2 regions of the Bacillus aquiflavi genome follow, and region 2 is predicted to be linked to the other one. Evidence: a T-box and tRNA genes for the amino acid it is inferred to sense, from the RefSeq annotation. Region 2 holds a T-box; the other holds one or more tRNA genes.
What was found. A T-box is a leader RNA that pairs with one kind of tRNA and senses whether it is charged. The one in region 2 lies ahead of ileS (isoleucine--tRNA ligase), so its partner is inferred to be a tRNA-Ile.
Positions count from the first base shown of each region.

Region 1 (6,459 bases), 1.4 Mb from region 2:
CATTGAAAAAAGCAGACGACTTAACAAATGATACAATGGGTCAATTTACTAAGGGAATGAACCTTCCAGGAATGTTTTAGGAGGGATTTATCAATATGCACTATCCTGAACCAATATCAAAGCTTATAGATAGCTTTATGAAATTGCCAGGTATCGGTCCAAAAACGGCCGCACGTCTGGCTTTTTTTGTATTAAATATGAAGGAAGATACCGTTTTAGATTTTGCAAAGGCATTAGTAAGTGCAAAAAGAAATCTTACATATTGTTCTGTTTGTGGTCATATTACTGATCAAGAGCCATGTTATATATGTGAAGATCCACGTAGAGATCGAAGTATTATATGTGTAGTTCAAGATCCAAAAGATGTGATAGCAATGGAAAAAATGAAAGAATATAATGGGCTTTATCATATTCTTCACGGTGCTATTTCTCCAATGGATGGAATAGGGCCAGAGGATATTAATATTCCAGACTTGTTAAAACGACTGCAAGACGAAACAGTTAAAGAAGTTATTTTAGCGACTAATCCGAATATTGAAGGTGAAGCGACAGCCATGTATATATCACGACTATTAAAACCGACTGGTATTTGCATAACTAGAATTGCTCACGGACTGCCGGTTGGAGGAGATCTAGAATATGCAGATGAAGTTACTTTATCTAAGGCTCTCGAAGGAAGAAGAGAAGTTTAAAAGGAACGGATAAACCATTCCAACAACTGTATTTTGTCTTTGATAAAAAGCCCAGTGAACAAAAGGGGTAATTTTAAATAAGTGGGGTAAAATGGATTTTTTTTTCGACGGAAAAGACGGCTTCGTAAAGAGTTTGATGAAAAGCTATTAAACAGATTAAATCAATTAAAGATAAAATGGACTAATAATAGAGCGATTAATGAAAAAATCTTCGATCCCTCAGAAGAATTTATTTTTGAAGTAAAATTAAGTGAGGCTAAGTATTTTTTTCTACTTCATGAAGCGAAGGAAAGAAATATTACTATTCAAAAATGAAAAAGCTTCTCTGTAGTCAGTTTTTTTTTTAATCTTTGTACATAAATTATAGTACAAGATTAAGGAGAGGGGGCTAATGAATTATTGAAGCCAATTATTATAATACCGGTTTTAGGTGGTTTAATTTTGCTACTTTTACTTGCAGGAGCCCCAGTTAAACCACTTCGTTTAGTTGGACAAAGTATTGTGAAGCTTTTGATAGGTGCACTTTTTTTATTTTTCTTAAACGCAGTTGGAAATCAATTTGGCTTACATGTTCCAATAAACTTTATTACTTCAGCAATTTCTGGATTTTTAGGCTTACCAGGACTCTTTTCATTAATTGCCATACAAATGTGGGTTTTATAAAAGATGTTTATATCCGCTAAATTGGGCGGTTTTTTTTTTTAAAAAAACTTTCATTAATTAAAGTTGACATGTTATATTATTAATGTTACTATATTGAAGTCGTCAATAAAATATCATATTTATTTCACAAATAAATAGTTGACATTTATTTTTTATTATACTATAATAATAAAAGTCGCTTATGAGTGACTAACACAAATTGCTCCTTGAAAACTAAACAAACAAACGTCAACAACAATTTAAAGTGGAGGCAACTAACTATTCGTTAGAAGCTGACACTTGCCAACGTTAATTTTTTTACTATGAGCGAATCAACGCTCCAAGTTTATTGGAGAGTTTGATCCTGGCTCAGGACGAACGCTGGCGGCGTGCCTAATACATGCAAGTCGAGCGAACTGATCAAAAGCTTGCTTTTGAACGGTTAGCGGCGGACGGGTGAGTAACACGTGGGCAACCTGCCTGTAAGACAGGGATAACTTCGGGAAACCGGGGCTAATACCTGATAACCCTTCTCTTCGCATGGAGAGGAGTTAAAAGATGGCTTCGGCTATCACTTACAGATGGGCCCGCGGCGCATTAGCTAGTTGGTGAGGTAAAGGCTCACCAAGGCGACGATGCGTAGCCGACCTGAGAGGGTGATCGGCCACACTGGGACTGAGACACGGCCCAGACTCCTACGGGAGGCAGCAGTAGGGAATCTTCCGCAATGGACGCAAGTCTGACGGAGCAACGCCGCGTGAGCGAAGAAGGTCTTCGGATCGTAAAGCTCTGTTATTAGGGAAGAACAAGTACCGTTTGAATAAGGCGGTACCTTGACGGTACCTAACGAGAAAGCCACGGCTAACTACGTGCCAGCAGCCGCGGTAATACGTAGGTGGCAAGCGTTGTCCGGAATTATTGGGCGTAAAGCGCGCGCAGGCGGTCCTTTAAGTCTGATGTGAAAGCCCACGGCTCAACCGTGGAGGGTCATTGGAAACTGGGGGACTTGAGTACAGAAGAGGAGAGTGGAATTCCACGTGTAGCGGTGAAATGCGTAGAGATGTGGAGGAACACCAGTGGCGAAGGCGGCTCTCTGGTCTGTAACTGACGCTGAGGCGCGAAAGCGTGGGTAGCGAACAGGATTAGATACCCTGGTAGTCCACGCCGTAAACGATGAGTGCTAAGTGTTAGAGGGTTTCCGCCCTTTAGTGCTGCAGCAAACGCATTAAGCACTCCGCCTGGGGAGTACGGCCGCAAGGCTGAAACTCAAAGGAATTGACGGGGGCCCGCACAAGCGGTGGAGCATGTGGTTTAATTCGAAGCAACGCGAAGAACCTTACCAGGTCTTGACATCCTCTGCCACTCCTAGAGATAGGACGTTCCCCTTCGGGGGACAGAGTGACAGGTGGTGCATGGTTGTCGTCAGCTCGTGTCGTGAGATGTTGGGTTAAGTCCCGCAACGAGCGCAACCCTTGATCTTAGTTGCCAGCCTTTAGTTGGGCACTCTAAGGTGACTGCCGGTGACAAACCGGAGGAAGGTGGGGATGACGTCAAATCATCATGCCCCTTATGACCCTGGGCTACACACGTGCTACAATGGATGGTACAAAGGGCAGCGAAACCGCGAGGTCGAGCCAATCCCATAAAACCATTCTCAGTTCGGATTGCAGGCTGCAACTCGCCTGCATGAAGCCGGAATCGCTAGTAATCGCGGATCAGCATGCCGCGGTGAATACGTTCCCGGGCCTTGTACACACCGCCCGTCACACCACGAGAGTTTGTAACACCCGAAGTCGGTGAGGTAACCTTTTGGAGCCAGCCGCCGAAGGTGGGACAGATGATTGGGGTGAAGTCGTAACAAGGTAGCCGTATCGGAAGGTGCGGCTGGATCACCTCCTTTCTAAGGAATCATTAAAGGTTGATCGTTTGTTTGTTTAGTTTTGAGAGAGCAATTTTCACTTGCATTTGGGCCTATAGCTCAGCTGGTTAGAGCGCACGCCTGATAAGCGTGAGGTCGGTGGTTCGAGTCCACTTAGGCCCACCATAAGAATGTAAGTATTTTAAAATGAAGAGGGGCCTTAGCTCAGCTGGGAGAGCGCCTGCCTTGCACGCAGGAGGTCAGCGGTTCGATCCCGCTAGGCTCCACCATATAATGAAACGTGACTTCGTCACAACATTGTTAAAAGCCATTAATGCATTACACGATAAGTGTGATGAAAATATGGTTTTTGTTCTTTGAAAACTAGATAATAAATGAAGAAGGCAAAAGAAAGAAACCGAGTATCACCAAAGATATCTCTTTAAAAAAAAGGGAAAAGAGAAGCAAGTAGTTCTAGGAAGCAAATGAACGACAACCGGAGCGTACAAAAGTACGTGAGGATTGAAGTGAATGCAGCTGACAACGAAATACGTAGCTTATCTTTTACCGAAAAGGTTAAGTTAGAAAGGGCGCACGGTGAATGCCTTGGCACTAGGAGCCGATGAAGGACGGTACTAACACCGATATGCTTCGGGGAGCTGTAAGTAAGCTTTGATCCGGAGATTTCCGAATGGGGAAACCCCCTATCCGTCATGGGATAGGATCATAACCTGAATCCATAGGGTTATGAAGGCAGACCCGGGGAACTGAAACATCTTAGTACCCGGAGGAAGAGAAAGCAAAAGCGATTCCCTAAGTAGCGGCGAGCGAAAAGGGAACAGCCCAAACCAGAGGCTTGCCTCTTGGGGTTGTAGGACACTCAACATGGAGTTACAAAGGAACGAGGTAGATGAAGCGGTCTGGAAAGGCTCGTCAGAGAAGGTAACAACCCTGTAGTTGAAACTTCGTTCCCTCCTGAGTGGATCCTGAGTACGGCGGGACACGTGAAATCCCGTCGGAATCTGGGAGGACCATCTCCCAAGGCTAAATACTCCCTAGTGACCGATAGTGAACCAGTACCGTGAGGGAAAGGTGAAAAGCACCCCGGGAGGGGAGTGAAAGAGAACCTGAAACCGTGTGCTTACAAGTAGTCAGAGCCCATTCATGGGTGATGGCGTGCCTTTTGTAGAATGAACCGGCGAGTTACGATTTCATGCAAGGTTAAGTTTAAAGACGGAGCCGCAGCGAAAGCGAGTCTGAATAGGGCGAAAGAGTATGAGGTCGTAGACCCGAAACCAGGTGATCTACCCATGTCCAGGGTGAAGTCCAGGTAACACTGGATGGAGGCCCGAACCCACGTACGTTGAAAAGTGCGGGGATGAGGTGTGGGTAGGGGTGAAATGCCAATCGAACTTGGAGATAGCTGGTTCTCTCCGAAATAGCTTTAGGGCTAGCCTCAAGTGTAAGAGTCTTGGAGGTAGAGCACTGTTTGGACTAGGGGCCCTCATCGGGTTACCGAATTCAGACAAACTCCGAATGCCAAAGACTTATCCTTGGGAGTCAGACTGCGAGTGATAAGATCCGTAGTCGAGAGGGAAACAGCCCAGACCACCAGCTAAGGTCCCAAAGTATACGTTAAGTGGAAAAGGATGTGGAGTTGCTTAGACAACCAGGATGTTGGCTTAGAAGCAGCCACCATTCAAAGAGTGCGTAATAGCTCACTGGTCGAGTGACTCTGCGCCGAAAATGTACCGGGGCTAAACGTATCACCGAAGCTGTGGATTGACACCGTAGGTGTCAGTGGTAGGAGAGCGTTCTAAGTGCGTTGAAGCTAGATCGTGAGGACTGGTGGAGCGCTTAGAAGTGAGAATGCCGGTATGAGTAGCGAAAGAAGGGTGAGAATCCCTTCCACCGAATGCCTAAGGTTTCCTGAGGAAGGCTCGTCCGCTCAGGGTTAGTCGGGACCTAAGCCGAGGCCGAAAGGCGTAGGCGATGGACAACAGGTTGATATTCCTGTACCACCTTATCGCCGTTTGAGCAATGGGGGGACGCAGGAGGATAGGGTAAGCGTACAATTGGATGTACGTCTAAGCAGTTAGGCTGGTAATGAGGCAAATCCCATTACCGTAAGGCTGAGCTGTGACAGCGAGGAAAATTATTTTCCGGAGTTCCTGATTCCACACTGCCAAGAAAATCCTCTAGCGAGGAATAAGGTGCCCGTACCGCAAACCGACACAGGTAGGCGAGGAGAGAATCCTAAGGTGATCGAGAGAACTCTCGTTAAGGAACTCGGCAAAATGACCCCGTAACTTCGGGAGAAGGGGTGCTCTGATAGGGTGCAAGCCCGAGAGAGCCGCAGTGAATAGGCCCAGGCGACTGTTTAGCAAAAACACAGGTCTCTGCGAAGCCGCAAGGCGAAGTATAGGGGCTGACGCCTGCCCGGTGCTGGAAGGTTAAGGGGAGCGCTTAAGCAATCGCTGAAGGTGTGAACCGAAGCCCCAGTAAACGGCGGCCGTAACTATAACGGTCCTAAGGTAGCGAAATTCCTTGTCGGGTAAGTTCCGACCCGCACGAAAGGCGCAACGATCTGGGCACTGTCTCAACGAGAGACTCGGTGAAATTATAGTACCTGTGAAGATGCAGGTTACCCGCGACAGGACGGAAAGACCCCGTGGAGCTTTACTGTAGCCTGATATTGAATTTTGGTGCAGCTTGTACAGAATAGGTAGGAGCCGTGGAAACGTGAGCGCTAGCTTACGTGGAGGCGTCGGTGGGATACTACCCTTGTTGTACTGAAATTCTAACCTACGCCCCTTATCGGGGCGGGAGACAGTGTCAGGCAGGCAGTTTGACTGGGGCGGTCGCCTCCTAAAAGGTAACGGAGGCGCCCAAAGGTTCCCTCAGAATGGTTGGAAATCATTCGCAGAGTGTAAAGGCACAAGGGAGCTTGACTGCGAGACTTACAAGTCGAGCAGGGACGAAAGTCGGGCTTAGTGATCCGGTGGTTCCGCATGGAAGGGCCATCGCTCAACGGATAAAAGCTACCCCGGGGATAACAGGCTTATCTCCCCCAAGAGTCCACATCGACGGGGAGGTTTGGCACCTCGATGTCGGCTCATCGCATCCTGGGGCTGTAGTCGGTCCCAAGGGTTGGGCTGTTCGCCCATTAAAGCGGTACGCGAGCTGGGTTCAGAACGTCGTGAGACAGTTCGGTCCCCTATCCGTCGTGGGCGTAGGAAATTTGAGAGGAGCTGTCCTTAGTACGAG
Region 1 covers NZ_CP082780.1:3,480,229-3,486,687, forward strand. Annotated here, with positions in the region: gene K6959_RS16850 (YbaB/EbfC family nucleoid-associated protein) at 1-80, shown strand, start outside; gene recR (recombination mediator RecR) at 96-692, shown strand; partial or broken gene K6959_RS16860 (YaaL family protein) at 849-1,007, shown strand; gene K6959_RS16865 (pro-sigmaK processing inhibitor BofA family protein) at 1,092-1,355, shown strand; rRNA gene K6959_RS16870 (16S ribosomal RNA) at 1,681-3,234, shown strand; tRNA gene K6959_RS16875 (tRNA-Ile) at 3,302-3,378, shown strand; tRNA gene K6959_RS16880 (tRNA-Ala) at 3,407-3,482, shown strand; rRNA gene K6959_RS16885 (23S ribosomal RNA) at 3,767-6,459, shown strand, end outside.
Region 1: it encodes a tRNA-Ile, which carries the amino acid that the T-box ahead of ileS (isoleucine--tRNA ligase) is inferred to sense. The anticodon was not compared.

Region 2 (6,459 bases):
ATAATGAGGAAGTGAGGAGTGATGATAAATGGTAAAAATATCCGATCTTCAAATGAAAGATGTTGTAAATATTTCTGATGGAAAAAAATTAGGTAACATTGGAGATATCGATATTAATTTAGACACAGGAAAAATAGATGCCATCATTATTACTGGGTCAGGAAAGGTACTAGGTTTTTTTGGGAAAGAGGAACCAATTATGATCCCTTGGAAAAATATTTTAAAAATAGGGGAAGATGTTATTTTAGTTCGATATAAGGATGCTAATCATGAGCAGCCACTAGAAGAAGAAAAATAAAAACGATAACTTTGTTTTTACTGTGACTTCGCTTTTTTCTGTGGTAAACTAGATTAAAACACTGAGGGATAATATGGAACCTTTAGAATTAAAAAATGATAAATATTTTATAATAAAACATTGGGCTCGGCAAAATCCAAATTTAACTGTTGGATTTACAACAAAAAATGATGGGAAAAGTCATTTTCCATATGACAGTGCAAATTTTGCATTTCATGTAGGTGATGAAGAAGAAATTGTTTGTAAAAATCGGCAGGATTTTGCTAATACTCTTCAGTTTCCGCTTCATAATTGGGTCGGTGCTGAGCAAACCCATGAAAATTTTATTAAAAAAGTAACATCTGTTAATAAAGGAAAAGGAGCGTTTCGTTACTCTGACAGCTTTAAAAGGACAGACGGATTTTTATACCTTCGAAAAGGGCATTTTGTTAACCCTTTGCTTTGCTGATTGTGTTCCTTTATATTTTTTTTGCTCCAAAACAAAGGGCTCTTGGGATTGCTCATGCTGGTTGGAGGGGATCAGTCAGCAATATTAGCGGGGAAATGATCCATTGCTTAAAGAAAGAAGGGATTAAAGAGGACGAAATTTTTGTTGTTATTGGCCCATCTATTTGTGAAAAATGTTATATTGTAGATGACTTAGTTATTTCACAAATAGAAAGAAACTTAGCTCAAGGGGAAGAAAGGCCATATCACGAAGTAAAGGATGGACAATATTCATTAAACCTACGTTCCTTTAATCGACAGCTCCTTTTAAAAGCTGGAATTCCAGCTGAAAATATTGAAACGACGAATTTTTGTACCAGCTGTCATCATCAACAGTTTTTTTCTCATCGTCGAGATCAAGGAATAACTGGACGAATGATGAGTTTTATCGGCTGGAAGGAGGGTAACAATAAATAAAATGAAGGTTGAAAGCAAATTAAAGTTAATACAAAAACAAATACAAGAAGCTTGTCATAAAGTTAATCGAGATGTTAACGATGTAAAAATTATTGCTGTAACAAAATATGTTTCAATAGAGAGAGCCAAAGAGGCAGTTGAAGCCGGAATTATTCACCTTGGGGAAAATCGGGATAATGGCTTTTTAGAAAAGTGGGAAGCCCTAGGGGACAAGCCCGTTTGGCATTTTATCGGAACATTGCAGTCTAGAAAGGTAAAAAACATTATTCATAAAGTTGATTACGTCCATTCTTTAGATCGTCTTTCATTAGCAAAGGAAATGAACAAACGTGCAAATAGGAAAATAAATTGTTTTGTTCAAGTAAATGTATCAGGGGAAGAATCGAAACAAGGAATGGAGCCTTCAGAAGTAAAAAAATTTATTTTGAAGCTAAAAGAATTTGAAAACATAAAAGTAGTCGGCCTCATGACGATGGCTCCTTTAACAGATAATGAGCCTGTTATTAGAAGCTGTTTTCGTAAATTAAAACTATTGCAAACCGAGCTCCAAAAGTTAAACTTAGATTATGCTCCGTGCCATGAACTTTCAATGGGAATGTCTAATGATTTTTCAATTGCGATTGAGGAAGGAGCAACAATGATAAGAGTAGGAACGGCTCTTGTTGGTGAAGATGACTAGGAGGCGTTAAATATGAGTTTAAAATCAAAAGTGAAATCGTTTTTTTTCTTAGATGATGAGTATAAGGAAGAAGAAATCATCGAAGAGGAAGAGACGGTAAAACCTTCTAAAAATACACCTAAGCAAAACATTGTCAGCTTACAAAGTGTACAAAAGTCTTCAAAAGTAATCTTGATGGAGCCCCGTGTTTATGCAGAGGCACAAGAAATTGCTGATCATTTAAAAAGTCGTCGAGCTGTAGTTGTTAATTTACAGCGCATCCAACATGAACAAGCGAAAAGAATTATTGATTTTTTAAGCGGAACTGTTTATGCAATAGGCGGCGATATTCAAAAGATCGGACCAAATATCTTTCTTTGCACTCCTGAAAATGTGGAGGTTGCGGGGAGTATTTCTGAACTGATAGAGGAGTAATATTCTATAATAGAGGTGATAGACAAGTATGTCTTTAGTATTGAATATTTTAGGGCAAATAATTTATTACTATTCCTGGGCGTTAATCATTTACATATTAATGTCATGGTTTCCAAACGCTCGCGAGTCAAGTATTGGACAATTTTTAGCACGTATATGCGAACCTTATTTGGAACCATTTAGAAAAATTATCCCGCCATTTGGAATGATAGACTTTTCTCCAATTGTTGCTATCATTGTGTTAAGATTTGCCACGACAGGTATGCAGCAGCTATATTATTGGTTTGTGTAAGCTTGTGTCTACAAGGTTCAGATAAAAGTCTTAAGCTTGGGGACAAACTCAATATTTGAAGCAAATGCTTGAGAACCTGCTTACAAACGCTTATTAGTCGAGGTGTCGAGCAACGAGGCGGAAGCGAATAGAACAAAAGCTTATGTGCTTACAACGAAGAATGCGAGCGTTTGTAACAGTCTGTAAGGTCCATATAAGGACCTTTTTCTCATTAAAAAATAAGAATTTCGTTGTGGGCATATTTAAGGTAAAATAGATATTGTTTATATGGAACAAAAGTGATTGTGAGGGTTACGCTATATGTCAATTTATCAGCATTTTCGACAAGAAGAAAAAGAGTTCATTGACCAAGTGATTCAATGGAGAACCTATGTTGAAAATGCATACGCCCAAAAATTAACTGACTTTTTGGATCCGCGAGAACAACATATTTTACAAGCTATGATTGGAACGCATTCAAATGTGAAATGGGAGTTGTTCGGAGGAACGGATGATTCAGAAAGAAAAAGGGCACTTCTATATCCTGAGTATTTGCCTATAGAAAAAGAGGATTTTCATATTACACTTTTTCAAATCGACTATCCGAAAAAATTTATTTCAATTGAGCATCGGCACGTTCTTGGAAGTCTCATGTCACTTGGTTTAAAACGAGGAAAATTCGGGGATATATTATTAAATGGTGATAACGTGCAATTTTTTGCTGCCGAAGGAATTAGTGAATATATTCAAATGGAGCTCCGTTCTATTGGCAAAGCTGCCGTTACATTAAAAAAAATCCCGTTATATATGGCTATACAAGAGGAAAAATGTTGGAAAGAACATTCAATTACTGTATCCTCATTAAGGGTTGATTCAGTCATTTCATCTATGTTCCGTATTTCTCGGCAAAAATCACAATTGTATGTTCAACAAGGATTAGTTAAAGTAAACTGGACAGTTATTAGCCAAGCTTCATTTATTTGTGAGGAAGGTGACATCATCTCAGTTCGAGGAGGAGGAAGAGGAAAAGTTTTATCGATAGATGGAAAAACAAAAAAAGAAAAATGGCGGATGATTGTAGGAATACAAAAATAACAGCTTAACAGACTAATTGCAAACGCTTGCCATCAATGCCCAGGCATGAAATGAGAGAAAAGTTAAATTCATTTATATGCATAAAAACAACAATAAGAATAATATGAGCGTTTGTCACAGTCTAAATAAATCATCTTTTTTTGAAGGATTTTCTCACCAATTGTAGAAATAATTAAATTACATAGTGAAGAGACTGTTAATAGGGAGGTGGCTTTCATGCCATTAACGCCGTTAGATATACATAATAAAGAATTTAGCAAAGGTTTCAGAGGATATGATGAAGATGAAGTAAATGAATTTTTAGATCAAGTCATAAAGGATTATGAAATAATTATTCGGGAGAAAAAAGAGCTAGAAGAAACATTAGCTGCGCTAAATGAACGCCTTGAACATTTTATGAATATCGAAGAAACTTTGAATAAATCTATTATTGTCGCTCAAGAGGCAGGAGAAGAAGTAAAGCGTAACGCCCAAAAAGAGGCGAAACTGATTATTAAAGAGGCTGAAAAAAACGCGGATCGGATTATAAATGAAGCCTTATCAAAGGCGAGAAAGGTTGCAATGGAGATTGAAGAATTAAAAAAACAATCGAAGGTATTCAGGACACGCTTTAAAATGCTTATTGAAGCTCAACTGGATTTATTAAATAATGATGATTGGGATCATTTATTAGAATATGAATTAGATGCAACTGAATTAGAACGTAAAGAAGAAGAGAGTGTGCATCCTTGACAAATAATAACGTTGTGCATATAATTTTTTAAAGTATAAATGAAATTATTAAAAGATTAATCATAAATTAGCGACAATGAAAGGGACAGTACAATTCATTATCATCTTATAAGTGAGTGATGGCACACATCAGCGAGCTGGGGATAGTGGAAGCCCAGTGTAAGAATTGAATTGGAAAATCACCCTTGAGTCTCAAGTCGAACGTTTGATTTAGTAGGCTTGACGAATATTCACGTTACGAATGATAAGTGGACATTAGCCAAAATGTCTATAAGGGTGGTACCGCGGGAGAAAACCTTCTCGTCCCTTTTTGGGATGAGGGGGTTTTTGTTTTATGATGAAAAAATGAATATCAAAAGTTGTTAGCAGGAGGAAAAGAAATGGATTATAAAGATACGTTATTAATGCCAAAAACAGAATTTCCAATGAGGGGGAATCTTCCTAAACGAGAGCCTGAAATTCAAGCTAAATGGGAAAAAATAGGTATTTATCAAAAGGTTCAAGAACGAACAAAAGATAGACCAAAGTATATTCTCCATGATGGACCGCCCTTTGCAAACGGCAATATTCATATTGGACATGCATTAAATAAGATTCTAAAGGATTTTATTGTCCGCTATAAATCAATGAGCGGCTATTGTGCACCTTACGTTCCAGGCTGGGATACTCATGGATTGCCTATTGAACAAGTGTTGACAAACAAAGGTGAAAAACGGAAGGAAATGTCTGTTGCGGAATTTAGAAAGCTTTGTGAAGAATATGCCTATGGACAAATCGTCAATCAGCGGGAAAGTTTTAAACGTTTAGGTGTTCGCGGAGATTGGGAAAATCCATATATTACATTAAAACCTGAATATGAGGCGCAACAAATTAAAGTATTTGGCGAGATGGCGAAAAAAGGTTATATTTACAAAGGTTTAAAGCCGATTTACTGGTCTCCATCAAGTGAATCTGCGCTTGCAGAGGCAGAAATTGAATATAAAGATAAACGTTCCCCATCAATCTATGTGGCTTTCAATGTAAAAGACGGAAAAGGAGTACTTGATCCAGATACAAAAATTGTTATTTGGACGACAACTCCTTGGACGATCCCAGCAAACCTTGGAATTTCAGTTCATCCTGAGTTTATTTATGTTGTTGTAAAAGTCCAGGGACAAAAGTATGTTGTTGCCGAGGATTTACTTGAAGCAGTTTCTACAGAAGTTGGATGGGAGAACGTTTCAATTAAAAAAACGTTAAAAGGAAGTGAGCTAGAACATATTATTGCCCAACATCCTTTATACGAACGGGACTCGTTAGTAATGCTCGGCGAGCATGTAACAACAGAGGCTGGGACAGGGTGTGTTCATACCGCTCCTGGACATGGGGAAGATGACTTTTATGTTGGCCAAAAATATGGTCTGGATGTTCTCTGCCCTGTAGATGAAAAAGGTTATATGACAAAAGAGGCTCCAGGATTTGAAGGGTTATTTTATGATGCAGCAAATAAGCCAATTACTGAAAAGCTTGATGAAGTGGGGGCTTTACTGAAGCTTTCATTTATTACGCATTCTTATCCACATGATTGGAGATCAAAAAAACCGATTATTTTCCGAGCAACTTCACAGTGGTTTGCTTCGATCAAAGATTTTCGTGATAAATTATTATCAGTAATTAAAGATACGAAGTTTGTTCCAGCGTGGGGTGAAACACGTCTTTACAATATGGTTCGAGATCGTGGGGATTGGTGTATTTCAAGACAACGTGCTTGGGGTGTCCCGTTGCCAATCTTTTACGGCGAAGATGGGGAACCAATTATTAACGATGAAACAATTGAGCATATTTCAAACTTATTCCGTGAACATGGTTCAAACATTTGGTTTGAAAAATCAGCAAAAGAATTGCTTCCGGAAGGTTTTACTCACCCTTCAAGCCCAAATGGGGAATTTGAGAAAGAAACAGACATTATGGATGTATGGTTTGATTCTGGTTCTTCTCATCAGGCTGTTCTTGTAGAAAGAGAAGATTTACAACGACCTGCTGATTTATATTTAGAGGGCTCTGACCAATATCGCGGCTGGTTTAACT
Region 2 covers NZ_CP082780.1:1,090,189-1,096,647, forward strand. Annotated here, with positions in the region: gene K6959_RS05510 (YlmC/YmxH family sporulation protein) at 29-298, shown strand; gene K6959_RS19545 (laccase domain-containing protein) at 372-746, shown strand; gene K6959_RS19550 (purine nucleoside phosphorylase YfiH/LACC1 family protein) at 749-1,201, shown strand; gene K6959_RS05520 (YggS family pyridoxal phosphate-dependent enzyme) at 1,203-1,880, shown strand; gene K6959_RS05525 (cell division protein SepF) at 1,893-2,294, shown strand; gene K6959_RS05530 (YggT family protein) at 2,323-2,586, shown strand; gene K6959_RS05535 (YlmH family RNA-binding protein) at 2,887-3,660, shown strand; gene K6959_RS05540 (DivIVA domain-containing protein) at 3,877-4,392, shown strand; T-box leader at 4,460-4,703, shown strand; gene ileS (isoleucine--tRNA ligase) at 4,773-6,459, shown strand, end outside.